DNA from 2 places in the Arthrobacter sp. TmtSoilC48 genome. Region 1 is predicted to be linked to the other one. Evidence: predicted binding sites of a transcription regulator. Region 1 holds the regulator's gene; the other holds the start of a gene.
What was found. The regulator LexA, encoded in region 1, represses DNA repair genes until DNA is damaged. The targets are predictions, from matches to a motif close to TCGAACANNTGTTCGA.
Positions count from the first base shown of each region.

Region 2: a site for LexA is predicted at 8,648-8,663, ahead of AC6I97_RS03510 (HNH endonuclease signature motif containing protein). Genes of this name have one in related genera too.

Region 1 covers NZ_AP046049.1:3,528,826-3,543,497, reverse strand. Annotated here, with positions in the region: gene AC6I97_RS16400 (class I SAM-dependent methyltransferase) at 1-519, opposite strand, end outside; gene hflX (GTPase HflX) at 1,010-2,572, shown strand; gene AC6I97_RS16390 (ATP-dependent DNA helicase) at 2,565-4,622, shown strand; gene lexA (transcriptional repressor LexA) at 4,632-5,375, opposite strand; gene AC6I97_RS16380 (LysM peptidoglycan-binding domain-containing protein) at 5,732-6,091, shown strand; gene AC6I97_RS16375 (histidinol-phosphate transaminase) at 6,169-7,287, shown strand; gene hisB (imidazoleglycerol-phosphate dehydratase HisB) at 7,334-7,960, shown strand; gene hisH (imidazole glycerol phosphate synthase subunit HisH) at 7,957-8,718, shown strand; gene AC6I97_RS16360 (CG2302 family histidine operon protein) at 8,719-8,877, shown strand; gene priA (bifunctional 1-(5-phosphoribosyl)-5-((5-phosphoribosylamino)methylideneamino)imidazole-4-carboxamide isomerase/phosphoribosylanthranilate isomerase PriA) at 8,912-9,655, shown strand; gene AC6I97_RS16350 (SseB family protein) at 9,655-10,584, shown strand; gene AC6I97_RS16345 (MFS transporter) at 10,638-11,942, shown strand; gene AC6I97_RS16340 (DUF1844 domain-containing protein) at 12,101-12,517, opposite strand; gene infC (translation initiation factor IF-3) at 12,899-13,921, shown strand; gene rpmI (50S ribosomal protein L35) at 14,041-14,235, shown strand; gene rplT (50S ribosomal protein L20, sunset domain variant) at 14,355-14,672, shown strand, end outside.
Region 2 covers NZ_AP046049.1:727,601-742,272, reverse strand. Annotated here, with positions in the region: gene AC6I97_RS03560 (NAD(P)-dependent alcohol dehydrogenase) at 1-270, opposite strand, end outside; gene AC6I97_RS03555 (TetR/AcrR family transcriptional regulator) at 365-1,042, shown strand; gene AC6I97_RS03550 (glycoside hydrolase family 15 protein) at 1,126-3,042, shown strand; gene AC6I97_RS03545 (hypothetical protein) at 3,055-3,276, opposite strand; gene AC6I97_RS03540 (DUF2382 domain-containing protein) at 3,417-4,247, opposite strand; gene AC6I97_RS03535 (MFS transporter) at 4,519-5,739, shown strand; gene AC6I97_RS03530 (helix-turn-helix transcriptional regulator) at 5,703-6,599, opposite strand; gene AC6I97_RS03525 (DUF8821 family protein) at 6,777-7,241, shown strand; gene AC6I97_RS03520 (hypothetical protein) at 7,642-7,872, shown strand; gene AC6I97_RS03515 (hypothetical protein) at 7,933-8,433, shown strand; gene AC6I97_RS03510 (HNH endonuclease signature motif containing protein) at 8,752-11,322, shown strand; gene AC6I97_RS03505 (4-hydroxybenzoate 3-monooxygenase) at 11,507-12,694, opposite strand; gene AC6I97_RS03500 (IclR family transcriptional regulator) at 12,805-13,545, opposite strand; gene AC6I97_RS03495 (MFS transporter) at 13,710-14,672, shown strand, end outside.

The sequences.
Region 1 (14,672 bases):
GCGTTGGAGTGAGTCCGAGCCCAGGTTCTTCTGGACCACCATCCATGCGTTGCCGCCCGGTGCCAGCCGGGGCAGCCATGTCAGGAGAAGCGAGTGCAGCTCGTCTTTGCCGATTCGGATGGGCGGGTTGGACCAGATCGTGTCGAATTCGACGCCGGGATCTACCTCTTGCGGGAGGCTGGCCTTGACGTTGTTCAAGCCCAGGGAAACGGCGTTCTCATTGGTCAGGGCGATGCAGCGCTCGTTGACGTCCACGGCATAGACCTGTGCCAGGGGCGCCATGAGCCCCATGGTGAGGGCAATGGGGCCCCAACCGCACCCGATATCCAGCAGGTTGCCCCGGGGCGAGGGCGGTGGAACCTCAGCCAGAAGTACCTTGGTGCCTTTGTCCACACCGTCGGGGCTGAAGATGCCCGACGAGGTCTGCACATGACGGGTAGCTCCAGCCAGTTCCACAGTGAGGGGCTTGCGGGTAAACGGACCGGCCGGTTGGGCGCTGAAATAGTGTGCAGACTCCATAATTTGCCAGATTAGTTGGCTTCCGGCGGCTTGGGAAACTGCCCTCGGGCCGGGACGGTTTGACAGTGCTGCTAATGTGGAAGGCATGTTCTTGATCTTTGAGTAATCAGCCCGAGCCGGCCAAACAGTCGGCAAGGCACCTGCCCGCGATGCAGGCCCGCTTGGCACATCAGCCCGGCGCATGGCCATTCCGCCCGCAGGTTCCGTCCGGCAGACTCCGCATCTCCCGTTGTTGGTGGATCGCGGTTGCTCAGTAGAACATGTCCACCCAGCTGTCGCGAAAGCAGTGGCCCAGCCATCTGCCGTTAGGCCTGGCTTATGGATTGGCGATGAATTCTCCTGCAGGACAGGACCTCCCGCGGACCAACCCGCTCGATTCAAGCACCACAGGAGGCCCTATATGGCCGAAGCCCGTCAGCCCACCGCGAATACCGTCCCATTGGACACCAAACAGCACTATTCTGGATATGCCGAACAGTCTAAGGAGACCATGACCACCCAGAAGCACTCCGGATCCGATTCCGACGCCCAGGACATGAGTCCTGAACAAATCCAGGCCGTCATTGACCGGATTCTTTCCAAGGATGTACCCGCACAGGCATCCGATGACAATGATGCCAAGGGCGTTTTCGGCAGGGCACAAGCGATCTCCACGCTTGACCACGAACACAGCATTTACGACGGCGACCAGGAAGACCTGGCCGAGCGCCGTGCCCTTCGTCGTACAGCGGGCCTTTCCACCGAACTCGAAGACGTCACAGAGGTCGAATACCGGCAGCTGCGTCTGGAACGCGTTGTCCTGGCTGGCCTGTGGACAGAAGGCACCTTGGCTGACGCCGAGAATTCGCTTCGCGAACTCGCAGCACTGGCAGAGACTGCCGGATCAGAGGTCCTTGACGGACTGGTTCAGCGCCGTACGAAACCGGATCCCGGAACGTTCCTGGGGTCGGGCAAGGCCCAGGAACTCAAGGACATCGTGGCTGCCACGGGAGCCGATACCGTTGTGGTCGACACCGAGCTTTCCCCCTCGCAGCGACGCGGACTTGAGGACATCGTCAAGGTCAAGGTGGTGGACAGGACCACGCTGATCCTGGATATCTTCGCGCAGCATGCAAAGAGCCGTGAAGGCAAGGCACAAGTTGAGCTCGCACAGCTTGAGTACCTGCTCCCCAGGCTTCGTGGTTGGGGTGACTCCATGTCCCGCCAGGCCGGTGGCCAGGTGGGTGGAGCCGGCGCCGGTATGGGTTCCCGTGGACCCGGTGAAACAAAGATCGAGCTCGATCGCCGCAGGATCCGGACGCGCATGGCCAAGCTGCGTCGGGAGATTGCCGCCATGAAGCCTGCGCGCGAGACCAAGCGGGCCAACCGCCGTCGTAATGCCGTACCTTCGGTTGCCATTGCCGGCTATACCAACGCTGGTAAGTCCTCGCTCCTGAACCGGCTGACCGATGCTGGAGTGCTGGTGGAAAACGCCCTGTTCGCCACCCTGGACCCGACGGTCAGGAAGGCGCAAACGCCGGACGGCATCGGCTACACGCTGGCCGACACCGTTGGGTTCGTCCGCTCGCTGCCTACGCAGCTGGTGGAAGCCTTCCGTTCCACGCTGGAGGAAGTAGCGGACGCAGACCTGATCCTGCATGTCGTGGACGCCTCCCATCCTGATCCGGAAGGGCAAATCGCGGCAGTGCGTGCTGTCTTCACCGAGGTCGACGCCCGCAAGGTCCCGGAAATCATCGTCCTGAACAAAGTGGACGTGGCTGATCCTTTCGTAGTGGAACGCCTGAAGCAGAAGGAGCCGCGGCACGCCGTGGTTTCCACGCGCACAGGCCAAGGCATTTCTGAGCTCCTGGAAGAGATCAGCCGGTCCATTCCCCGGCCGGGAGTCCGCCTCGAAGTGCTGATCCCGTACGACCGCGGTGACATGGTCAACAAGCTGCACAACTCCGATTCGGAAATCCTGAGCCTCGAGCACGAGGAAAACGGAACCCGCGTGGTGGCCATGGTCCGTGAGGGATTGGCGGCCGAACTGGAGTCATTCGTCAGCAATGGTTGAGAAGGTGGCGGCGGACGTCGTCGAGTCGGTGGGGGAGAAGTTCACCCTCGAACTGTTGGACAAAGCTGTTGCCGGGATGGGCGGTCAAAGCCGTTCAGGCCAGCACGAGATGGCCAGGCAAGTCACCAAGGCCATCGAGTCCGGTGAACATTTGTTGGTCCAGGCGGGAACGGGTACGGGTAAGTCCTTGGCGTACCTGATTCCGTTGATCGCCCATTCCATGGACAGCAACAAACCGACGCTTGTGTCCACCGCTACCTTGGCCCTGCAAACGCAGATTGTTGGCAGGGACCTGCCCCGGCTGTTGGAGACCATAAGCCCGGCCCTTGAGCGTCCCGTGAACGTGGCACTCGTTAAGGGCCGGGCAAATTATGTTTGCCTGCAAAAGCTGGAGGGCGGCTTCCCCAGCGAAGAGCCGTCCGAGGGGCAACTTTTTTCCCTGGGTGAGGACACCAGCGTGCCGCATTTCGCAGCGGCGGTTGGCGGCCCGTCGTCGCAATTGGGCAAGGAAGTGGTCCGGCTCCGTGAATGGGCCGAAAAGACGGCCACTGGCGACCGCGATGAACTGATGCCGGGTGTTACCGACCGCGCCTGGAGGCAGGTCTCCGTGACGTCCATGGAGTGCCTGGGAGCGCAAAAATGCCCTCTTGCCGAGGAATGCTTCAGCGAGCAGGCACGGGCCCGGGCGGCTGAGGCTGACGTCGTGGTGACCAACCATGCCATGCTGGCCGTCAGTGCCTTCGAAGGCCTTGCTGTCCTGCCCGAGTACGACGTCGTTGTGGTTGACGAAGCACATGAGCTGCAGGACCGGGTCACGGGAGCCGTGACAGGTCAGCTGTCCGTGGCAATGGTGCATGCTGCGGCTTCGAGCGCGCGCAAACACACCGCTATCACCGTAGACGCCCTGAACGCGGCCGCCGATCGATTGGACATGGCCATTGCCGGTGTCCCCAACGGACTGCTGCCCAATGGGCTCAACGACGAACAACTGGACTGCCTGGACCAGCTGCGCGATGCCACACGCGCCGCATTGTCCGACTCGAAAACCGACTCTTCAAACGCGGTCGACGGCGGGAGGCAGCTTGCGCGCTCACGGCTCATGCTCATTCTGGAACTGTGCGAGCGGATGCTCGCAGCCAAGGAGAACCGTGAAGTTGTGTGGTTCTCCAGGAACAGCACCTTCGATCCCCAGCAGGGATACTCACCCCCGGACGAGACCGCGCCCGCACTGATCAACATCGCGCCGCTTAGCGTTGCCGGCCGCCTGCGGGAGGGCCTTTTCGCGGGGCACACAGTGGTGCTTACTTCTGCCACGCTGGCCATTGGATCTGCCTTTGAACCCGCAGCCGGTGGCCTGGGGCTTATTGGAGATGGGGCGCCAAGCTGGACCGGGTTGGACGTCGGGTCACCTTTTGATTATCCGAAGCAGGGTGTGCTCTACGTGGCCAAGCACCTGCCCAAGCCCGGCAGGGGCACTTCACCCGAGGCCCTGGATGAGCTTGAAGACCTCATCCGTGCATCCGGTGGGGGAGCCCTGTGCCTGTTCTCATCGCGTCGGGCGGCCGAAGAAGCTGCAGATGCCATGCGCCCGCGGCTGGATGTGGACATCCTCTGCCAGGGGGAATCCACCATGGCAGCACTGGTGAAGCAATTTGCCGATGAACCGGACACCTGCCTCTTCGGCACCATGTCCCTGTGGCAGGGCGTCGACGTCCCTGGCGGTTCATGCCGCCTTGTGGTGATTGACCGCATTCCGTTCCCGAGGCCCGATGACCCGCTGATGACCGCACGCTCACGCGCCGTTGCACAGTCCGGGGGCAACGGGTTCATGGCGGTGTCGGCTACGCATGCGGCAATTCGTCTTGCACAGGGAGCGGGACGCCTCATTCGTTCCACCGGCGACAAAGGCGTGGTGGCCGTCTTGGACTCGCGGCTTTCCACCGAACGGTACGGCGGATTCCTGCGTGCCGCTTTGCCGCCATTTTGGGCAACGACGGACCGCAACGTTGTGCGCGGCGTCCTGGAACGCCTGGGCGCAAAGAAAACGTAGGCGAACTCCCTAGAGGGAGCGCAGTACCGAGACGACCTTGCCCATGATGGTGGCCTGGTCTCCAAGTATCGGTTCGTACTGCGTGTTCTGGGGGAGCAGCCAGGTGTGGCCGTCCCGCTGGCGGAAGGTTTTTACCGTGGCTTCGTCATCCAGGAGTGCTGCCACGATGTCACCGTTGATGGCGTCATTCTGGCGACGGACAACCACCCAGTCACCGTCGCAAATTGCGGCATCGATCATTGAGTCCCCAGCGACCTTCAGCATGAACAGTTCGCCGTGGCCCACCAGTTGCCGGGGCAGGGGCAGGACATCCTCAATAGTCTGGTCGGCGAGGATGGGCCCACCTGCAGCGATGCGTCCTACGAGGGGTACCATCGCGGTGTCGCTGGCGCTGGCCAGTTCCGTCACGGCGAGTCCGCCTGCGCTGCGGAGTGTAGTAGCTGCTTCCACTCCGGGAATTGTCCCGCCGTCAAGGGTCAAAGGCATGAGTACTTCCATGGCGCGGGGGCGCTTGGGATCTCTGCGCAAGTAGCCGAGCTTCTCCAACTGGGAGAGCTGGTGCGTGACGCTGGAGAGGCTCGCGAGACCAACGGTGTCGCCAATTTCGCGCATGCTGGGCGGATACCCGTTGTCATTGACGGACCGCTGGATGGTTTCCAGGATTTTCTTCTGCCGGACAGTCAGGCTTTTGGGACTCTTTTGAGGCTGCTGGCTCCGCAGGGGTGCCCCGCCGCCGGTGGCTTTCGCTGCCATGTTCGCCAATGCCCTTCCGTTCCGCCCGGTCACGGTCTGAAGTGTGCCCGGGGATGTGGGATCCGAAAAAATGTCAGACCCTCCTGTTCCACTGAAACAGTGCCTGTTTCTTCACTCAAACCTAGGCCAGGCACAGGCGTTTATCAAACATTCGTTCTAGCGAGTCTCGACACCGTTCGTTGATAAGTGCTAAAAATGTCATAGCAAGGTTCGAATATGTGTTCTATAAAAGTTGAGCGCGGTTCGGATGTTCGAAGAAAGTGTTCGAACATTCGGGGCCGGGCTCGGCGAACACAAGGAATTGGCAGCCGGCAACGGGCATCCGATGCAGGCAATCGCTCAGAAGGGCTCAGCTCATGTCCGCAATCTCTACGTTCCACGAATTCCGCAACACTCCGGCTCCTGCGCGTCTCCGGCTTACCCAACGCGGCAGGATCGTCTTCTTTGGAATTCCCGTCATGCTGCTCCTTGCCGCGCTGCTGAGCCTTGCCGGCTTCATCAACTCCCCGGCCAAAGCTTCTGATTCCCAAGCCCAGCTGCAGCCGCCGGTGGCAGTTACGGTTACTGTCCAGCCAGGGCAGTCCCTGTGGGGCATCGCCGGTGCGGCCGCGCCGGAGCGGGACCCCCGTGATGTCATCGCGGAAATCATCCAGTTGAACGATCTCCGCGGGGGACGCATCCAGCCCGGCCAGCAGCTGTTCGTTCCCGCCAATTGAGCGGCCAGGGGGCGAGGGGCCAGCGTCTCTGGCGTCACAGTTACTCCGCAGTCGCACCGGCACCTTAAACTGTCTTGGTGAGTGACCAGCTTGAGCGACTTGACCGACTTCCCCTTCGGACCAACCTGCGTGGATTGAGCCCCTATGGCGCGCCGCAGCTTGACGTCCCCATTTTGCTCAACGTCAACGAGAACACCCATGGCGTTCCGGCAGATGTGCAAGCGGCGATTACCCAGGCTGTTGCCGCCGCGGCCACTGGCCTGAACCGGTACCCTGACCGCGAATTCACGGAACTCCGTGAATCCCTTGCCGATTACCTCGGACACGGGCTTTCCGCGGAGAATATCTGGGCAGCCAACGGCTCCAACGAGGTCCTGCAGCAGATTTTGCAGGCTTTTGGAGGTCCGGGGCGTAAGGCGCTGGGATTCCCTCCCACGTATTCCATGTACCCGTTGCTTGCCAGTGGCACGGACACTGAGTATGTCCGTGGGGTGCGGGCTGATGACTATGGCCTGGATGCGGCTTCTGCGGCTGCCCAGGTGCGGGAGACCGGAGCGAATATCGTCTTCCTGTGCTCGCCGAACAACCCCACGGGAACGGGACTGGGCCTGGACGTGGTCGAAGCCGTGTACGAAGCCGGCGAGGCCAGCCAGGCAATCGTCATCGTGGACGAGGCCTACCACGAGTTCGCGCACGACAACACCCCGAGCGCACTGACGCTGCTTCCCGGGCGGGAACGTTTGATCGTCTCGCGCACCATGAGCAAGGCCTTTGCCTTGGCAGGTGCCCGGTTGGGCTACATGGCTGCCGCGCCTGAGGTCACCGATGCCATCAGGCTCGTTCGGCTGCCCTACCACCTTTCAGCCGTCACACAAGCCACGGCCCTGGCCGCCCTGAACCACCGCGAAGCGCTCATGGCCGACGTCGAAGACATCAAGGTCCAGCGGGACCGCATTGTGACCGAGCTCCTCCGAATGGGACTCAAGCCTGCGGCCTCGGACTCAAACTACGTGTTCTTCGGTGGGCTTTCGAACCCGCACGCAGTCTGGCAGGGCTTGCTGGATGCGGGAGTCCTGATCCGCGACGTCGGTATTCCAGGGCACCTGCGGGTGACTGCGGGAACAGAAAAGGAAACAACGGCCTTCCTTGAGGCCCTGGAAGCCCTTCTGGACAGCGCTGCGTCCCAGCCCAACTAAACTTGTCAATAGACCCACCCCATTCTTCGTGTATAAGGACGTCCCAATGAGCGAAACCGGCGCCAAGCCGTCCGCTGACCGCACTGCGCGCATGGAGCGCACCACCAGCGAATCCTCCGTCCTGGTGGAGATCAACCTGGATGGCACCGGTGTCTCGGACATCAGCACCACGGTTCCCTTTTATGACCACATGCTGACGGCGTTGTGCAAGCACTCCCTGATTGACATGACCGTCAAGGCCACGGGTGACACCCACATTGATGCCCACCACACGGTGGAGGATGTGGCCATTACCTTTGGTGAGGTTTTGCGTACCGCCCTGGGCAACAAAGCCGGAATCCGCCGCTTCGGCGAAGCAACGGTTCCTCTGGACGAAGCCTTGGCGCACGCTGTCGTGGATGTTTCGGGACGCCCGTATCTGGTGCACGGAGGGGAACCTGCAGGGCAGGAGTATCACCTGATCGGTGGCCACTTCACAGGTTCGCTGACCCGTCACGTCTTTGAGGCCATCACGTTGCACGCCGGTATCTGCCTGCACATGAACGTCCTCGCAGGCCGGGATCCCCATCACATCGTCGAGGCCCAGTTCAAAGCCTTTGCCCGGGCTCTTCGTTCTGCAGTGGAGTCGGATCCCCGCGTGGAGGGCATTCCATCCACCAAGGGGGCGCTATGAGCGGGCAAATCCTGAAGGACGGCGCGGTTACCGACGCTTCGGCAACCGTCAAGCCGGAGTCGCCCGAAGGCAAGCCCACGGTTACGGTGCTGGATTACGGTTCGGGCAACGTACGTTCGGCTGTTCGCGCCCTTGAGCGTGCAGGCGCCCAGGTGGTTCTTAGCTCCAAGCCTGAGGACGTACTGAATGCCGACGGGCTGCTGGTCCCCGGCGTGGGTGCCTTTGAAACGGTGATGAGGGAACTCAAGGCCGTCGATGCCATCCGCATGATTGGCCGCCGCGTCGCGGGTGGCCGGCCTGTCCTGGCGATCTGCGTTGGGTTGCAGGTCCTATTCGAGGCCGGAGTCGAACACGGAACCGAGTCCGAGGGGATGGCCGAATGGCCGGGCAAAGTTGAGCTCCTTCCCGCCCCCGTGGTTCCCCACATGGGCTGGAACACGGTGGACGTGCCTGAAGGATCCAAGCTATTCGCGGGCGTCGAACAGGAACGTTTCTACTTCGTGCACTCATACGGCGTGCAGGAGTGGAACTTCGACGTCGTCCAGCCCCGGATGGCCCCACCTTTGGTGACGTGGTCCGAGCACGGAGCCCCCTTTATCGCTGCTGTTGAAAATGGCCCCCTGTGCGCCACCCAATTCCACCCCGAGAAATCCGGAGATGCCGGGGCACGCCTCCTGCGCAACTGGGTGGACGGGCTTCGCAAACCTGAAGCCAAGGTGGCACAAGGTCCGGCAGCGGACGATCGTGGTGCAGCCTAAGTGTGGTCGGTAGTGCTTATGGGCCTTGCCGGCGTGCTGGTGGGTGGAGGTATCTCCTTCCATCAGCAGAAGAAGCCACTGTGGGTTTCCGTTTCCTTCTATGTGCTGGCGGGGATGTCCCTGCTTGCCGCCTATCTCCTGACGCTGCCGGGCAACTGAACGCCTCGCGTCCCCATCAACTCCTAGGACACACATGACCACCTCTGCCCAGTCCGTTCTGGAACTCCTCCCCGCCGTCGACATCGTTGATGGCCAGGCAGTCCGCCTGCTGCAAGGCGAGGCAGGCTCGGAAACCAGCTACGGTACGCCTCTGGAAGCTGCCTTGAACTGGCAGAACGCCGGTGCTGAGTGGGTGCACATGGTGGACCTCGACGCCGCTTTTGGCCGTGGCAACAACGCGGACCTCATCAGCGAGGTCGTCTCCCAGCTCAACGTAAAGGTTGAGTTGTCCGGCGGTCTGAGGGATGACGAGTCGCTGGAACGCGCCCTGGATTTGGGCGTGGAGCGGGTAAACCTCGGTACGGCAGCACTGGAGAACCCTGAGTGGACACGGCGTGCCATTGACCGCTTCGGTGACAAGATCGCCGTCGGCCTCGATGTCCGTGGTACCACCCTGGCTGGTCGCGGCTGGACCAAAGAAGGCGGCGACCTCTGGGAAGTTCTTGCCCGCCTGGAGGACGCTGGCTGCGCACGCTACGTGGTCACCGACGTCACCAAAGACGGAACGCTGCAGGGCCCGAACGTTGATTTGCTGCGTCAGATGGTGCAGAAAACGGGTAAGCCCGTGGTGGCTTCAGGCGGTATCTCCAGCCTTGAGGATCTTCGCGTGCTCCGCGAACTCGTGCCCTTGGGCGTCGAGGGTGCCATTGTTGGCAAGGCCCTTTATGCAGGTGCTTTCACTCTGCCCGAAGCCCTGGATGTAGCCGGTCGCCGCTGATGGCTGCTTCACGTCCCACAGATTCCGGCCCGGAGAACCACCCGGGCAGCCGCGATGCCGGACGACGCGAACTTCCGGGCCACATTGCTGCTGCCTTGGCTGGCGCCGGGGGAGCCGCCGACTCCGCGGGGCAACCTTGGGAAGGCCGGAGCCTGAGTGGTGACGATGCCAGGATCCACAATTTCGAAGACGACGACGGCACGGCTGATGCCGGTTACCTCGCCGCCGTTGCTGCACTGCTGAACGGTACGGGCAGTGAGGCAGAGGTCCTGGCTTCACTCGCTACCGCCAGGGTCTTCGTTCCAGTGGTGGCCCAGCTCGCCGTGGAGGCCGAAGGCGTTGGCGGGCTGCACGCGGACAAGCAGGCCGACATGGCATTAGTCACACTTAAGGCGCCTGATGGCCGGAAGGCAATGCCGGTCTTCACCACGGCCGCCGCTCTTGAATCGTGGCATGCAGAGGCCCGGCCCGTAGCTGTTTATGCGGCAAGGGCGGCCCTTTCGGCCGTTTCCGAAGGCGCTCAATTGCTGGTGTTGGACCCCGGTTCAACGTTCACTTTCGTGGTTCGGCGGCCAGCCATGTGGGCGTTGGCTCAGCAGCGGGACTGGACGCCGTCATACCTTGATGATCAACTGGAGTTTGCTCTCGCTTCACAGGCCGAGTCGTTTCCGGCGGTGCGCCGGCTCGAAACACAGGCCGGTGGTGGCGTCGCCTCCCTGACTGCGGACGGCCGCACGGTCCCGGGCGGAGGCGCTGGCCCGGAACTGCGGATAGTGCTGTTCCTTGAGGACGGACTCGACGCCGCTGCCGTCCAATCGCTGGTGGCTGACCTGAACGAGGCGTGGGCGCAGCTGGAATCCTTTGCCGAGGGCGTCGATTCCATTGAAATAAAACTGCAACGTGCGGCGCAGGAGCCTGGGCGGCACTAACGGCAGTACCCGTCCACCGGGGACTGCCCCGGGGGAACAAGAGGAATTAGCCCGTGAACTTCGCTCTCTACAAGGAGATGCTTTCCATCCGCCCTGTCCGGCGGCTCCTGCTGGTGGGCATGGTCGCCCGTATTCCGCATTCAGCGGCTGGCGTGCTCCTGACGCTGCACATTGTCCTGTCGCTGGGGCAGGGCTACGCCGCCGCGGGCGCTGCTGCCGCCGTCATGACCATAGGTATTGCCTTGGGGGCGCCTTGGCGTGGTCGGCGCGTTGACATGGTGGGCCTGCGTAAGGCGCTGATCCCTTCCGTCATCTCGGAAACAGTGATCTGGTCTCTTGTTCCGCATGTCCCGTACGCCTGGCTGCTTCCCTTGGTCTTCGTGGGGGGCTTGTTCACATTGCCTATCTTCAGCGTGGTGCGTCAATCGTTGGGCGTCATGGTGGACGGAGACCAGCGACGCTCCGCGTTTGCGCTTGATTCCATCGCCACTGAGCTCGTGTTCATGATAGGTCCCGCTGTTGGCGCGATCGTCGCAACGAGCGGCTTCTCGGCCGTGGGACTTACCGCGGTGGGCATCTCTGTCTCCGTGGCCGGCCTGTTCTTGATCTGGTTCAACCCTCCGACCCGCAGTGATGCCAAGTGCACTCCGGAGGAATCCGCGGCACGGGCCGCTGCGGACCTTGCCGCCGCCGAGGCAGCCATGGTCGCCTCCGCACCGGGCCACGTGCAGGAGGCGGCGTCTGAAATGGCACCGGCAGCCATCTCCCGTACAGCCGGACTTCGGAACCGCATGGCCCGCAATTTCACCTGGTTTACGGTTTCCGTTGCAGCGCTTTTCGCCGTAGCTGCGGGATCGGGGATGGTACTTAGCGGTTCGGACGTCAGTATTGTTGGCCTGTTGGAGCGCGGCGGACACCAGAACGAGATTGGCATCGTCTTCTTCTTCTGGTGTGCGGCATCAGTTGTGGGCGGCCTCATCTACGGTGCCATGAATCGTCCGGTCTCTCCCATGCTGCTGTTGTTGGGCATGGCCGCGCTCACCATCCCCATGGGTTTCGCACACGATACCTGGACGCTGGCGGTGCTCTCGATTCTCCCCGGCCTTCTTTGCGCTCCAGTGCTGTCTGCGTCATCGGAGAAGGTGGCGGACCTCGTCGATGAGGAACGCCGCGGCGAGGCCATGGGGTGGTACGGATCCGCGCTGACGGCCGGGATTGCGTTCGGCGCACCCCTTGCCGGGATATTTATTGACAATGTAGGGCCGTCCGGAGGTTTTGCCTCCGTCGGCTTCGCCGGAGTCGTACTCTGCATCGCGGGCTTCGCCCTCATGTCCCGGCGCCGCCGCGCCCGGGTGTAGCTCCAGCATTGCCAGGGTCTAGCTCCAGTATTGCCAGGTGTAGCTCCAGCATTGCTAAAACTTCGCCGTAATCCCGGTGTCGGCGGCATTAACGACGACGGCGGCCCGGCCACATGTGTGGTCGGGCCGCCGTTGTAGGTACTTTGGGCAGTTCCTGGCTAGTTCACCGGCCCGGTGAACTTCTCACCCGGGCCTTTGCCCGGCGCGTCAGGGATAAGGGAAGCTTCGCGGAATGCCAACTGGAGGGAGCGCAGTCCATCACGCAAGGGCCCGGCATGCTGCGAACCGATTTCGGGGGCGGCCGCCGTTACGAGGCCGGCCAATGCAGTGATGAGCTTGCGGGCCTCGTCAAGGTCTTTGAGGTCTTCTGCGTTGGGGTCATCGGCGAGGCCGACCTTCACAGCGGCGGCGCTCATCAGGTGGACCGCACCGGTGGTGATGACTTCTACAGCCGGAACTTCCGCGATGTCACGGATCTGCTGGGAGACCCCGGAATCGGCCGCAGGGGCCGCGGCTGTGGTTGTGTCGGCGTCCTTGGAGTAGGAATTGCGCGAATTGCTGTCTTCAGTGCTCATACTGGTAAGCTTGTCACAGACCGACTGGAAGTCGTTATTCGCATTAAATGCTCCCGCCCCGTGCAATGTGCGCTTGGCGGGTTATTTCTGTAGAATTGATTTTCAGTTTGCAAGCGGAGTTCTCTCCCACCCGCGTCAGCCGTTTTCCCTCCGGGGAGCAGGATTCCTTCACGGAACAAGAGGTTGCCGGGTACTGGTCGGACACACCGAGGCGTAGCCTCTGGAGTGCGTGCCCCCTTCAAGGGAGCACACCCGATCCTTGAGGCCTTCGATTGCACCAGCAATTGGAGGCCTTCTCTATTTGCCGGTGAAACTCACCACAACCACAGGAGCTTTAACATTAGCGAGCCAAGAATCAATGAGCGTATCCGCGTCCCCGAGGTGCGGCTGGTCGGCCCTGCCGGCGAACAGGTAGGAATCGTCCGCATCGAGGACGCCCTGCGTCTTGCTGCCGAATCCGATCTCGATCTCGTTGAAGTTGCCCCGCAGGCTAAGCCTCCTGTTTGCAAGTTGATGGACTTCGGCAAGTACAAGTACGAAGCTGCCGTGAAGGCGCGTGAGGCCCGCAAGAACCAGACCAACACGGTTCTGAAGGAAATCCGTTTCCGCCTCAAGATCGACAAGCACGACTACGAAACCAAGCGCGGACATGCACTTCGCTTCCTCGGCGCCGGTGACAAGGTCAAGGCAATGATCCAGTTCCGCGGCCGCGAACAGCAGCGTCCGGAGATGGGCATCCGCCTGCTTCAGAAGTTTGCTGAAGACGTCGCAGAGGTGGGCATTGTTGAGTCCAGCCCACGCATCGATGGCCGCAACATGGTCATGGTGATCGGTCCGCTGAAGAACAAGGCCGAAGCCAAGGCTGAAGCCCGGCGTGCAGCCCAGCGTGCCGAAGCCAAGGCCCAGAATGAGGCCAAGGCATCCGGGCGCGTGGACACGACAGGTGACCAGGCTCCGTTGACGCAGACCTTGGGCGACCTTCTTCCGGCAGGCCTGCTTGCTTCCGAAGAAGAGCCCAAGCAGGAGGCTGTCGAGGCTCCCGCAGCTGAAACCCCCGTTGCTGATGAGGCACCGGTTGTTGAAGAAGCCGAGGAAGCGCCCGTAGCTGAAGAAGCTCCCGTAGTCGAGGAGGCTCCGGTTGTTGAGGAAGCTCCTGTAGTCGAAGAAGCACCCGTGGTTGAGGAAGCCCCGGCTGTGAAGGCTGCACCGGCGGAGAAAGCACCGGCCCCCAAGGCAGCAGCCCCTGCACCCGCAGCTCCGAAGCCAGCTGTTCCGGCAGCTGCCCCGAAGCCTGCAGTTCCCTCGGCTCCGAAGCCCGTCGCCAAGCCGGCAGCTCCCAAGCCGGCAGCTCGGCCCGCAGCCCCCAAGGCTGCGCCGAAGCCTGCATCACGCAAGACCAACTAGTTCAACGCCCCGGAGGCCCTGGCCTCCAACGGCAAGCAACCAGCACGCCAGCCCTTGTAGGCCGGCTGCACGAAAGAACTGCGGACTTTGTCCGTGGATACGTAAGGAGATCGGTTCCCATGCCGAAGATGAAGACCCACAGCGGTGCTAAGAAGCGCTTCAAGCTGACCGGCACCGGCAAGCTGAAGCGTCAGCAGGCCAACCGCCGCCACTACCTGGAGCACAAGTCCTCCACGCTGACCCGTCGCCTCGCCGGCGACAAGATCGTCTTCAAGGGCGATGCCAAGGTCATCAAGAAGATGCTCGGCGTCTAAGTTCCAAGTTCTTTGGTTGCTGCCATCCGGTAGCGGCCGACTACACCAAAAGCCTTCTCAGGCCGGCCGGATCTCCGGCAGTAGCAGCTTGGGATAAAGATTTCTGAAGGAGTACGCACGTGGCACGTGTGAAGCGGGCGGTAAACGCCCACAAGAAGCGCCGGGTTATCCTCGAACGCGCCAAGGGTTACCGCGGTCAGCGTTCGCGCCTGTACCGCAAGGCCAAAGAGCAGCTGCTGCACTCGTTTGTGTACAGCTACGGCGACCGCCGTAAGAAGAAGGGCGACTTCCGTCGCCTCTGGATCCAGCGCATCAACGCTGCATCCCGCGCCAACGGCCTCACCTACAACCGCCTGATCCAGGGCCTGAAGGCCGCTGAGGTTGAGGTTGACCGCCGCATGCTGGCCGAACTGGCTGTTTCGGACGCCAACGCATTC
Region 2 (14,672 bases), 2.8 Mb from region 1:
GGGTACGGGATTCTTGGGGCGCCGGAACCCAAAGGCCAGACGCAGGGCGTAAGGCTTCCCTGTCATGATGTGCCAGGTCCCGCGGTCCAGCCCTGAAGCGTGGACCCGGACCAGCACCTCATTGTCCGCTATCTCCGGCCTGGGGATTCGGGCCAAGCGAAGGACGTCGGCGGAGCCGTAGGCATCCTGGACGACCGCCCGCATGGTGACTTCCGTGGTGGGCGCCACATTGGACGCAGACGCTTCCTTGGTTTGCTGACCAGCGGTCATGGCCGTTCCTTTCAGGAGTTCAGCTACTTTTCGTACGCTGTACTAAAGACGCTACCGTACAATGTACTAAAACGGAACACCCAAAGGAGATCCAGTGTCCGCCGCACGGCCTGAGCGCCTTCCCCTTAGCCGCGAAAGGGTCCTCACATGCGCTGTGGAACTCGCGGACGAGTCGGGCATATCGTCGCTGACCATCCGCTCCCTGGCGCAAAGCATGGGCACCAAGCCGATGTCCCTCTACTACTACGTGGCCAACAAGGACGAAATCCTGGACGGCATCGTGGACATGGTGTTCAGTGAAGTTCCGTTGCCCTTGCCTTCCGGTAACTGGCGGGAGGAAATGAACGATCGGGCACACGCGATGCGCGCAGCCCTCACCCGGCATCCATGGGCGGTTGGATTGCTGGAAAGCCGCTCCGCCCCTGGGCCCGCAACGCTCCGACACCATGAGGCGACGCTGGCCACCTTGCGGGCAGCAGGATTTTCGGTCCAACTGACGGCCCACGCATACGCGGCGCTGGACAGTTACATCTACGGTTTCGCCCTACAGGAGGCGGCGTTGCCCTTTGAAGGTAGGGATACCGCAGCCGAAATCACCACCCCCATCATGGAGCGGTTCTCAACCGGGGAGTACCCGCGCATGGTGGAGATCGCCGTCGAGCATGTCCTCAAACCCGGCTACGACTTCGGCGACGAATTCGACTTCGGATTGAACCTGATTCTTGACGGCCTGGACCGGCTGATGGACGATGCCGGCGCAGCAGCCGAATAACCGCCGCATCCGTTGAGGTGCGTGAGGCAAAAGGGTACGGTCAGGGCATACTCGACGCCGTCTGATTTTAAGGATCTGATGCCATGGCCAGAATTGAGGACTATGCGATCATCGGGGACTTGAATACAGCCGCCCTGGTGGCACGCGACGGATCCATCGACTGGATGTGCCTGCCCCGCTTCGACTCCCCCGCCTGCTTCGCCGCCTTACTGCATACCCCTGAAGCTGGCCGATGGATCCTCGCGCCCACAGAGGCAGGGGCGCGGAACGACGGAAACTGTACGCGGCGGCGCTACCGTCCGGACACCCTGATCCTGGAAACGGAATGGGAAGTGGACGGCGGTGCGGTCCGTGTCACCGACTTCATGCCCGTCCGCGATGACGCTGTAGACCTCGTACGGATCGTGGAAGGCCTGTCCGGCGAGGTAGCCATGCGTGGGGAGCTGATTCTCCGTTTCGACTACGGTCGCGTGGTGCCGTGGGTGCGCCACAACAAGCACGGAATCAGCGCCGTGGCGGGGCCCGATTCCGCCTACCTCACGACGCCCGCTCCACTCAAGGGCGTGGACAGGCGCACGATCAGTGAGTTCACAGTCCGCGCCGGGGAACGTATCCCCTTCGTGCTTCGCTGGGCACCAAGCCATGAACCGGAGCCCCGGCGAATCGATGCAGCCAAAGCATTTCACGCCACGGAATCCTTCTGGCGCGAGTGGATTGACCAAAGCGAGATGGAGGGCAAGTACAAGGAACCGGTGGAGCGATCCCTCATCACCCTCAAAGCCCTGACGTATGCCCCAACGGGAGGCATCGTTGCAGCTGCCACAACGTCCCTTCCCGAGCAGCTGGGCGGTTCCCGCAATTGGGACTACCGCTACTGCTGGCTGCGCGATGCAACACTGACCCTGCAGTCGTTGCTTGCCGCCGGATATACGGAAGAAGCAGCAGCCTGGCGGGAATGGCTGCTCCGCGCTGTCGCGGGTGATCCGTCAGAGCTGCAGATCGTTTACGGCCTGGACGGCGCCCGCAGACTGCCGGAGGCTGAGATCCCGTGGCTTTCGGGCTACGAAAATTCCCAGCCAGTCCGAACCGGGAACGCCGCGGCCCCCCAGCTGCAATTGGACGTTTGGGGCGAGGTCTTGGATGGGCTCTCGCTGACCAGGGCAGCTTCCCCGCCGGGCACCGTGGACACGTCGTGGGACATTCAAGTGGCGTTGATGGAGTACCTGGAAGGGGCTTGGGACCAACCGGACAACGGGCTGTGGGAGATGCGCGGCCCCCGCAGGCATTTCACCCATTCCAAAGTCATGGCATGGGTAGCTGCTGATCGCATGGTCAAGGCCGTAAAAACCTCAGGATTACCCGGCCCCGGAGACCGTTGGGCGGCGCTGCGCACGCATATCCATTCAGAGGTAATGACGAAAGGATTCGATGAAGGGCTCAACAGCTTTGTGCAGTCCTACGGAAGCAAGGAACTGGACGCCAGCCTGCTCTTGATCCCCCGCCTTGGCTTCCTGGGGCACCGCCACCCCCGCGTTGCGGGAACGGTGAAAGCCATTCAGGAAGGCCTCACCGAAGATGGACTGGTGCTGCGCTACCGAACCGAGTCCGGCCACGACGGCCTTCCCGGCGACGAGGGAGTGTTCCTTGCATGCTCGTTCTGGCTGGTGGATGCGCTACTGGGCCTTGGCCATGCCGGCCAGGCAACCGCATTGTTCGAGAGGCTGTTGACGCTCCGAAACGATGTTGGGCTGCTGAGCGAGGAATGGGATCCCAGAACCGAGCGGCAACTCGGAAACACGCCACAAGCGTTCAGCCACTTTCCACTGATCCACTGCGCCCTGCAACTCCATCACGGCGAAGCCCACGGCAGTGACACGCCGCTGCGTAGGCCGAAACACCCGGAGCAAGGTACCGACCAGCTCCCGCAACAGGCCATCTCCGAAAGCGGCCCGGGCACCGACCATCCGGCACCAAAAAAGCGCCCCGAAACCAGCCGCTGAAAAGCGCTGCAGTTACGATTCCGTTTTTTGATCGTCCGGATCCGGGGCTTCAGCCTTGTGCTTGGCTTCCTCCAGGTGTTGATCGAGCTTGCGCTCGGCCTCCCGCCGACGCTGGCCGATAGTCCTCATCTGCTGTGTGGTCGGAGATCCGGCATCGGTATCCTGCCACTGATCGCGTTCCTCTGACCCAGTGCCTGAGGGCACGCCCGGGCCCTTCTTCTCTTCATCGCCCATAAGGAAATCGTCCCATCGCCTGGGCTTCTGCGGTAGGACCGGCTGTCTGGACAAAGACCAGGTGGCAGTACAGGGCCCGACGGCGGCCTCCCGCCGTCGGGCGTTTTCACCACTTAGTGGCGCGGCATCTGCCGCAGTTTTCAGCGGCTGGTATCGCGCGTGCCTTCAGTTTCGATGTTCTCCTTGCGGACTTCCTCATTCACGGGGACTTCATCCGTGACGGTGTCCTTTTCCAAGCGCACGCGCTCGACCGGGACGGTTTCCTTGTCCACAACCGGCCGTTCTTCGTGAAGGGTGACCTCATGCTCGCTTTCTGTGAGGTCAGGACCGGACATGGCGGCTCCCTTGTTGGCGTCCGTGATCGGCTCACGCTCAAGGCGGACTTCCTCACGCTCGACCGGCACGGTGGTAGTCACGTTTTCGGTGGTGATGTACTTGCGAAGGCGCGCCCGTCCGGCCGCTGCCCTTTCAGTCCCGACGTTGAGCCGCTCTTCAGAACGGGTCATGGCATCCTCGCCCGCGGGTGCCGTGCCAGTCGTGTCAACGTCCATGCCGCCGACGGCGTCCACTCCGGCCCTTGTGCCCATTCCGGCGTCTGTTTCCATTCCGGCGCTGGGGTCCGGGTAGTCACGCCGGCCCTCGAAGGCACCCCGGTCCTGGATGCTGTAGTGGTTGTAGAGCCGCTCTTCTTCACTGGGATCGAGGTGCCCATCTTCGGCCACGCGGGGTGCGTCCTTGATGTGATCCTTGCTGTAGGGAACAACGACGTCGTCGCCCTCAAGGGTGGCCCCCTCCAAGGGAATGAATGATTCAGAAGTACCGAAAAGACCGGTTTTGACTGTTACCCATGTTGGCTCCCCCGTGTCGTCATCGGTGTAGAACGTTCCGATTGACCCAACCTTGTCCCCCTCCGTGGTCCGAACGTTTCCGTTGAGGCCCATCAGACGGTCAATGTTCTCCCTGGCGAGCATGATGTCTCCTTGGAATGTGATTGTGTTGCCTTTAGTGCCCGGCGGCCTGCATCACCAGGCGTAGATTCCGGAATCAGGACGGGGAATTGATTCAACCCGCTGACTTCACGGAACAGAAATACATAAGCATGCTTACTATTTTCTTGGCAAGACCCAATCGAAGATTCGAAGCCCTTGAGCGCAGATTTTTCCGGTTGCCGAAGAGAGTCCCTCCGGGAACCCCCATCAACCGGGACTCCCTCAGGCTGAATGCCCATGATGGTCTGGAACCATGACCACTGATACTTTGCGGGCACCAACAGCCCGTCGCCTGCCGCTTGTTACCTATGTGCTCGCCGCGGGCGTGTTCCTTATGGGCACCACAGAATTCGTGGTGGCCGGGATCCTCCCGGAGATCGCCCAGGACCTGGGTATCACGGTAGGAAATGCCGCGTTGATGATTACCGTCTTCGCGGTCGGCATGATCGTTGGAACGCCCACGATGTCGATTCTCACCCTCAGGATGCCGCGACGCGTCACCCTCAGCCTCGCGTTGGCGGTTTTCGCCGTTGGCCACGTCATCGTCGCCCTCACCACCGACTTCGCGCTGATACTCGGAGCCCGGTTCCTGACCGCTCTGGCCACTGGAGCCTTCTGGGCCGTCGCCGCCGTCGTGGGGGCGAAGGCGGCCGGCGCCGCTTCAGCGTCCCGGGCTTTAGGCGTGGTTTTGGGCGGCGGCATGCTGGCCAACGTGATCGGTGTTCCGTTGGGGGCGTTTGCCGGCCAGTCGATCGGTTGGCGAGGCCCGTTCTGGATCCTCAGTGCCCTGGCACTCATGGCGGCGTTGGTCGTTTACCGTTTGGTCGGCGTCGAACCTGCCTCGGGCCGCGTCCCCTCAGTTCGGGCCGAGATCGCCAGCATGCGTGACGCCCGGGTGTGGCTTGTTCTTTTGGGTTGCGCAATCGTGTGTGGATCATCCCTGGCGGCCTACAGCTTCATCTCACCGCTCCTCACACAGAACACAGGGATGGGGGCAGCGGCAATTCCGCTGGTGTTGGTGGGCTATGGCGTTGGAGCGTTCATCGGTTCCAACCTCGGTGGCCATTTTGGCGCACACCGCCCCTTCACGGCACTGTTCGTCTCGGCAGCAATGACGTTCCTGGTGCTCGGGGCTCTCTGCCTGCTCTCACGCAACGCCGTGCTGACCGTGATCCTCATCTTCTTGCTGGGCCTGTTCGGCATGGCAACCAACCCCATCCTCATAGGCAAAGCAGTCGGTTATGCCCACCATGCACCCACGCTCGCCTCGGCCCTCAGCACGTCTTCGTTCAACCTCGGCACAGCAGTGGGTTCGTGGATCGCAGGCTTCGCACTCGAGTCAGCTCTCGGGGCCACTGGCCCCGTGCTGGTGGGTACCTGCATCGCGGCACTGTATTTTCTCCCGCTCACCATCTTGTGGCGGAAAGAACGGTCACCTCAGCCGTCCGAGGCAGCCCTCTCCGGCTCAGCCTGAGCTGCCGTGCCATATTCGCTGGCAGCCCACGAGGCGAGGAGCTGCAGGCGCTCCGCCGAAGGCGACCCCGGTTCCGCACTGTAGATCGTGAGGGTCAAGCCCGGCTCAGCGGCCATTTCCAAGCCCTCGTAGGCGAGCGTCAACTCACCCACAACGGGGTGATTGAACGTTTTGAAACCCGTCCCGTGGTGGCGGACGTTATGAGCGCCCCAGCGTTTCCGGAACTCATCGCTGCGGGTCCCCAACTCACCGATGAGGTCATGAAGTTCCTTGTTGTGCGGATCGCGACCGGCTTCGGTCCGCAGGATGGACACAGTCACCTCGGCGAACGCATCCCAATCCGGATAAAAATCATGGGCGCGTTCATCCAAAAACGTGTAGCGCGCGATGTTCGGCGGCTGGCCGGGCATGTCGTAGCAATCCTTGTAGAACGCCCGTGCCAAGGGATTAACCGCCAACAGATCCATCCGGCCGTTGCGAACGAACGCCGGGCCGGCAGTGACAGCATCCAGCGCCCATTGCAGGCTTTGATGCGGAACGTAGGACTTGGAGTTGCGCCGCCTGGGCGGACGGGCCACCGGACTGGCCGCGTGGGCGAGGTCGAACAGATGGGCGCGCTCGGCGTCGTCCAAGCACAACGCCCTGGCGATGCTCTCAAGAACTTGAGGGGAGGCTCCGCTGATCGCGCCACGCTCAAGGCGGGTGTAATACTCCACGCTCAACCCGGCAAGCGTGGCCACTTCACTACGCCGCAGGCCTTTCACCCGCCGATTGGTCCCGGCGGGCAGTCCAACCCGCTCAGGGGCAACATGGGCACGGCGTGAGATCAGGAATTCGCGGACCTCGGCTCGATTATCCATAGCCTCAACGCTAGGCCAAGCAGGTATCAGGAGGGAGTCCCTCCCGATACCTGCTTCGTTAACGCACGACGGCGACCTCCCGCCGTCGTGCGTTTTCCACACCCAATTCCGCGCCCAACATGGCCGTGTCAGTGTGGAACGTTAGGGTTGGTCCAAGACATCTGACGAGGAGAGCAATTGCCGTACATCGTTGACTTCAAGAACGTTTCTACCGAGGGCCTGGAGTCTTCTCCGGTTGCCGCGGCCCTCGCAGGACTGCGCGCGAACGAGGCCCGCTATTACAAGAACAAATACGACCATGACTTCACCGTGAGTCCCGCAAGTGAGGTGCCGGAAGTCGTGGATCGGGTGAGCCGGATCCTGAAGGAAGAGCGCGACATCGTCATCGAATCCCGCCCCCTTGAGGCGACGGCCTTCGAAGTGGACGGCCTACGGATGGATTACGTGTTCTACGAGTCCGGGCTTTCCATCAACGTCATGTACAGCATCGAGGAAGGCGGGAAGCGGGCGGTCGGTTTCAAGCTCGCCGAGGGCATGGATGTTCCCGAAGAACTGGAACCGCGCTTCAAATTCGCCCGTCAGAAGTCCAAGCTGGCAGGTGTAATCCGGGGATCGTACTTCGTGATCAAGGGTCAATACTGACCGCTGCCTCCGACTACATGCCCTATCCCAAACGCGCCGGGACCCTCTATTCTCTTGACATGGGCGTTTGGGGAGCGTTGTACCGCACCAAACCCGGTTGCAAGAGCATCGGGCACGGGTGACACGTGGATCCCCATAACATGGTTCCTTCCCCGGACAATTACGCCGCATTCCTCGCAAGGTTGGACGCGGCAACCACAAGCCTGACCACCCGGGCGAGGGCCCTTGACAAGGCATTGTCGGCGATCTCGCTGCTCTTGCGACGGTATCAACGGGCCCTTCGAGGCTGGGAACGGAGACTGGTCCGCGTCGATGAGGAACTAGCCCGGCACTCCGGCGAGCCCCAGACGTCGGCTGCCCTTCATGAGCTCCAACGAACTGCCGTTCAGATGAGAGGTCAATGCACAGTGAACAGGTCCTGCGGCTCACGGAGAAACTGTCGCTCAAGCAAGGACAACGAGACGCCGTAGGCCGCTCTCTCCTCGAACTTGAAGTCATCAGGGCCAAACTGGAAACGTCCCGGAGGTTGTCACGGGACCGCGAAAACCTGGGCAGGGCCCTCTACGAGCTTGCGGGTACCGGCAGTGGCGCCGCGAAGATCCCCGATGTGGGATTTGCGGAACGACCTTAGGGAAGCACGCGAGGCAGTAATTCTGGCCGAAGCACTCCTCGAAGTGAAGGGATCCTGACCATGGAAAACGCGCCGGATGCTGTTGAAATCGTGCGCTGGATGAGGAAACCCGGCGACAAACCCATTATCAAATTCGTCACTTTCAGCATCCTTGCCGTGATCCTGTGGCTGATCCTGATGATCTTCATGCCTGCCCTGAGAAACGCTGTCCCGGCGTCGATCTTCATTGCCGTGTTCGCCGCGATACTTACTATTCCCACCGTCGTCGCCCAGAGGAACCTGGTGCGTGGCTTGGCAAAACGGATCAACGACACCCTCACGGAGCTGACAGGCAGCCCCGACGACAAGATCTCCACAAAGCAGCTACGGAAATTGATCAAGAGCGGTGAGCAACTTCCACTGCTGATCAATGGGGTTCCCGGTTTGCGGCTGCACGTGAAAAGGGTTGCAAGTGCCAAGGAAGATGGCTCCGAGAAACTCCTCGCGGTCATCACCGTTGCCCCGGTGAGCAGTGGAACTGCAAGCTTTGACCGGCTGCTTGAGGCGGCGTTGTACGGATGACGGTTGGGCTGGCCTTCGCCGGCTCTTGGGGACTGAAACGAGGCTAGTAGGACAACGGTGTTTTGACGCTGTAGTGGTCTGGATTTGGGGTCCCCAATTCGGCTTCAGAAGAAGACCGGTTCAGTGCTGAACGGCACATGTCCGAGCGGGTCAGTCTGTTCTCCTGGCAATCCACGCCCCGGCGCACCAATCTGTGGGCCCTAAATCCCTGATTCTGAACACATGGTTGATGCCTGGAAACGGTTGGGAAGCTTGTGGCACCCAAGGGCAGCGGCACTGCTTCCTAAAAATGTCAGACCCTGGTGAGAGGGTTTATTCATGGGAAGCATTGGGGAAATCATGGCGCGACGGGCAGCGATGCCTGGCGTCGTGGTGCGCCCCCGGGGCCTTCCCCGAGGAAGCCACACCGGTCCTGCCAGCGGCCATGCCGGCTGTGAAAGCCCGACGGTGGCGGCTGCGGCAGGCAGCGATTCGGAGAAGCTCAGGGCCATGGCGCTGCTTCGCGGCATTGAACCGAAATCCTTCACTGCACTTAGTGAAATGGACCGTGAAGTCGAGCGTGTTCACGGCCTGGAACCACTGCCCTTCGCTGGCCTTGGGGTCGATCCTGAAGTTGAAGTCGATCCAGGAATTAGGGTCGATTCTGAAGTCAGCTCTGTTTCCCGGGGACTGGGCGGTTCCCTGGGACTTGGGAGTCCGCTAAGACATCAGGGCGCGCCGGGGCTTGGGGATGCGCTGGCTGAGAGCGTTGGGGCCTTGGAAAGTCTGCGTTCCGTGACCGTGGCCGGTGCCCCGGGGTTCGGGTTTGCCGAAGCCGCGGGGTTCGCCGGGCGGGTGGAGGAGATCGCCCGCACCGTGGAGTACCTGCAGGTCATCGCGGCGCACGCCGTGGAACGGACCCGCACCCAAGCCCAGCAGGCACGGCCCTCCTCCGCGGCGGGCACGGGATGGCAGACAGGCTGGACCAACCCCGCACGCACAAACCCCGCCACCGCCACAGCCACAGCCACAGCCACCGGTGCAGGATCCGATACTGCCGCTGGATCCGCCGCTGTTGCTGGCTTCAATACTGCTGCTGGAACCGCCACCGCTGCTGGCTTCAATACTGCTGCTGGATCCGCCACCGCTGCTGGCTTCAATACTGCTGCTGGATCCGCCACCGCTGCTGGCTTCAATACTGCTGCTGGATCCGCCACCGCTGCTGGCTTCAATACTGCTGCTGGATCCGCCACCGCTGCTGGCTTCAATACTGCTGCTGGATCCGCCACCGCTGCTGGCTTCAATACTGCTGCTGGATCCGCCACCGCTGCTGGCTTCAATACTGCTGCTGGATCCGCTGTTGCTGCTGGCTTCAATACTGCTGCTGGATCCGCTGCTGCGGTGGCGGACGCTGCTGCGGTGGCCGATGATGGCTACCGCAACGCCGCGGAATTCCTGCGGGCCCGTTTGCGGATCGGCATCAGCGAAGCCCGGCGCCGGCTCGCCCTGGCCTCCCAGGTCCTCCCCGGGACCGGAATCGCCGGGCAACACATCCCGGCCCGCCGCGAAATCCTGGCCCAAGCCCTCGAATCCACGCAAATACCCACCCGGTCTGCGAGCATCATCAGCGCCGCCCTGGACAAAGTACGGCTCCTCACCGACGAGGAGACCATCACCCGGATGGAACACGCCCTCACCCGCACCGCCGCCGGGTCCGACCCCGACTTCGTCCTGAAAATGACCAAACGCTGGAACGACCTGATCGACCAGGACGGCCCGGAACCCAGCGAAGAAATCCTCCGCCAGCTCCAAGGCACCTTCATCCGCAAACCCCGCCACGGACTGCACCACCTGGAAATCTTCGCCACCACCGAACAATACGAAACACTCACCACCGCCATGAACACCGCCACCAACCCCCGACTCACCACCGCAACCAACGCAGCCAACGGACACAGCGGAACCACCACAGCCACCGGCGAAGGCAACGTCACCGGGGAAACCAACGAGAGCGTCGACGGGAACGTCGAGGGTCAGGCACCCGGAATCGTCCACGGAACCGTTCATGGCAGTGACCGCGGGAGCGAACCAGCCGGGCCGGACCTGGACCGGCGTTCCCGGGCCCAGAAACTCCTCGACGGCCTCGTCGGAGCCTGCGGTGTGGCACTGACCACCGGGAAACTGCCAGCCAACGGCGGACTCCGCCCCCAGGTCATGGTCACCATCAACCACCACGACCTCTTCCAACAACTCACCCGCACCGCCCCAAGCGCAACCACGCCACACGGCACAGCCCCAACACCCCACGGCGCAGCCGCCACCCAGACCACACGACCTGGGTCTGGAACGGAAGACCCCCGTCCCGGCGCAGCCACACCGCCCGGCAGAACCGCCACACCACACGGCACAGCCGCCACACCGCCCGGCGAAACTGCCTCCCAGACCACACGGCCTGGGCCTGGACCCGAACACCTCCGGCTCAGCTCCGGCTCCGCCACCTTCGCCGGCCCCATCCACCCCAACACCATCCGCAAAATCGCCTGCGACGCCGACATCCTCCCCGTCCTGCTCGGAACCGACTCCCGCATCCTGGACATCGGCCGCACCACCCGGATCTTCCCACCCCATATCCGCAAAGCCATCACCGCCCGGGACCAAGGCTGCGCGTTCCCCGACTGCACCATGCCCGCCCCCTGGTGCGAAGCCCACCACATCACCTACTGGTCACACGGCGGCGCCACCTCCACCGAGAACGCGACCCTGCTCTGCAGCCACCACCACCACCTCATCCACAAAGAAGACTGGCGCATCGACATCACAACAGGGGTTCCGTGGTTCATCCCGCCACCACACATCGACCCCCACCAAACACCACGACGCAACCACCACCACACACCCCTCAGAACATGAGAGCGCGCCGCGTCCAATTGCGCTCTGCTGCCTTGCCACAAGGGTGACCGCCTCGCCACAAGGGTGACTGTCTCGCCACAGGGTGACCGCCCGCCGTCGAGCGCTCCTAAACTACGCCTCGACCCTAAGCTGAGCCTGCGACATAAGCCGGGCCCGCGACCCTAAACCCAGTCGCGACGAAGCCTTACCGCGACGTCGGCCAGCCCGTGTACGACTCAGCCAGGTACGCCTTGGCGTGCTCGGACGAGACCACGGAGTGCAGCTCGCCCAGCTGGCGGGCGCGGTCAAAGTCGTCGGCGCCGGGAACGGTATGCAGCATGGAGGTCATCCAGTATGAGAAATGCTGTGCCTTCCAAACTCGGTCCAGGGCGCGGTCGCTGTAGGAATTCAGCAGTGTGATGGAACCGTTGGAATAGAAGGAGTCGAAGCCTTCGAACAAGACCTTCACGTCGTGTATCGCGAGGTTTAGGCCCTTGGCGCCGGTGGGCGGGACGGTGTGTGCTGCATCGCCGGCAAGGAAAAGATTGCCGTGGCGCATAGGAGTGTGGACGAAGCTCCGGAACGGTAGGACCATCTTTTCCAGGACAGGGCCTTCGTTGAGCTCAAAGCCATTACCGTTTACGCGTTTGCGGAACTCGGACCAGATGCGTTCGTCGTCCCAGTCGGCGACGTTTTCCTTGGGATCGCACTGGAAGTACATGCGCTGCACTGTCTCGGTCCTCTGGCTGATCAAGGCGAAACCATGCTCGGAGTTGGCATAGATGAGCTCGTCGGAGCTGCGTGGAGCTTGGGCCAGGATGCCGAACCACGCGAACGGGTATTCATGGAAGAACCACTTTCGGTTTGCTTCGGGGATCTGGAAGCGGCAGTGGCTGCGGGACCCGTCAGCGCCAACGAGGAAGTCGGCCTGGATCTCGAACTCCTGACCGTCGGAATCGGTGAACCAGACTTTCGGTTTGCCCTCGAGATCGTGGACAGTGGTGTCCGTGACGCTGTATCGAACGTCGCCGTCGTCCGCCTCGCGTCGCGCAGCGAGGTCGGCGAAAACGTCTGTTTGTGGGTACAGCCACACGGATTCACCCACCAGCTCCTTGAAGTTGATGCGGTGGCTTTCGCCGTTGAACCGCAACTCGATGCCATCGTGCCGGTCACCTTCGCGCAGCACCCGGTCTGAGACGCCGGAGTCCACGAGCAGGTTGACGGTGCCGTGTTCCAGGATGCCTGCGCGAACTGTTTGGTGGATTTGTTCCCGGCTGCGGACCTCCACCACTACGGATTCGATGCCTTGCTTGGCCAGCAAGTGGGAGAGCATGAGCCCTGCGGGTCCTGCACCCATAATGGCGACTTGAGTGGTGACGGTTGTACGTGCCATGGTGTTCCTCGCTTCGTTGCGGTCCCGCCGGGACGGGATGAGTCTGGAATCAGTGTGGCGGGTACTGCGTGACGGGTGTTACATGAATTCCGTTGAACGGAAGGTCTACATTAGTCCCTGAGCTGCCGCCCTATTCCTCTAGCAGCGGTTTGCAACGCCGGAACAAGCGCCTGCAGGCGCATCTCAGCCAAGGGCACCACCACGCCAAGGGCCGCGACCGCTCGCCTCTTGCCGTTCATCACGGGCACGGCGATGCCCCACGTGTCCGGATCAACGACTCCCGCCAGCTGCGCATAGCCCAGTTGCGCGGCCTCAGCCAACAGGTGGCGCACGACGTCGGAAGTCACCTTTCCTTCCGGGTCGTGGAACTGTTCGAGGTACTGGGCCCGCAATTCCCGGGACTGGTGTGCCATCAGCGCCAGGCCGGCGGAGGAAATGTGGACCGGCATGCGTCCGGCGACGCGTGCTCGGTTGGCGACCGATCCTCGGCGCGAAAGCCGCTCCACAAACAGCGCCTCCCAGCCCTCAAGGACTGCCAGGTTCACGTTCTGGTTCAAGACTTGCTGAATATCCTCCATGAAGGGCATGGCCGCTTGACGGAGTGCGAGGGTGGGCGAATTTCTGTTGACGAGTTCCCACAATCGGAGGCCCAGCCCAACGTTCCCGCCAGCACCCAGTTCCAGCAGGCCATGCTCGGAGAGTTGCCGGACCAGCCGGTGGGCGGACGACAACGGGAGGCCGGACCTGTCGGCGAGTTCGGTCAGTTGCAGGGAGGTGGCACCTTCAGGAAAGGCTTCAATGACCCGGACTACGCGATCCACCACGGAGTCACCTGATGCTGAGTTGGCCACGATGCGCTCCTTTGCTGCCGCTCCCCTACCCGACCCCGCGGGGGCCCCTTCCATTCAATGGTAGAACGTGCTTCAGATTACTCCCGCCGGTGATACAACTCTCATAACCGACCGGCCGTTCTGCTGGCCACATCCCATTCCCAAAGAGAACTCCCGAGGACACTATGCCAACGATGCCATCTGCCCGCCGCTCACAATGGCCAGTCTGGCTGTGTTGGTTAGCCATGGTCTTGGACGGCTTCGACCTGGTGGTCCTGGGGTCTGTCATCCCCACGCTCATCAAGACCGGCGACATAGGCTTCGATGCCGTTGGAGCCACCTTCGCTGCAACTATTTCCCTGGTAGGCGTGGGGCTCGGCGCACTCTTTATCGCCCCGCTATCCGATAAGTTCGGCCGGCGGAAGCTCTTGATCGCCTGCGTGGCCGGCTTCTCGCTCTTCACGATCGGAGTCGCGTTCGCTCCCAACGTGGCGGTCTTCTCCATACTGCGCCTGCTGGCAGGCCTCGGGCTGGGCGCCTGCCTCCCCGCCGCCCTTGCGTACATGAACGATTACGCACCTGCGGGCTCAGCCGGAAAGTCGACCACGCGGACTATGACCGGCTACCACGTAGGCGCTGTGGCCACCGCGTTCCTGGCCATCCTTGTTGTCCCTGACTGGCGCCTCATGTTTGTCATTGGCGGCGTTGCCGGGCTGGCACTCCTGCCATTCCTGTGGGCGAAATTGCCAGAGTCACTTCCTGAAGCAGCACCCGCGAAGGTGGACGAATCAACAAAGGCGGCTACCGGCGTCGCGCATTCCACGAACGGCAAGCAAAAGACCGGGTTCCGCGACCTGCTGCAGAAGCCCTATCCGCTGGTGGCCGTGGGCATTGGCATCGCGTCGTTCATGGGATTGTTGCTGGTTTACGGCTTGAACACGTGGTTGCCGCAGTTGATGGCAGCCGCCGGATACACCGTGAGCACGGGCCTGACGCTGCTGCTGGTCCTCAACCTCGGCGCCGTGGCCGGCCTGGTTTTGGCCGGAATTCTTGCCGACCGGCACGGAACCAAGAAGATAGTGCTGCTGTGGTTCGGGCTTTCCGCAGTGTTCCTGGCCATCCTCAGCGTGAAGATCCAAAGTGAGTTC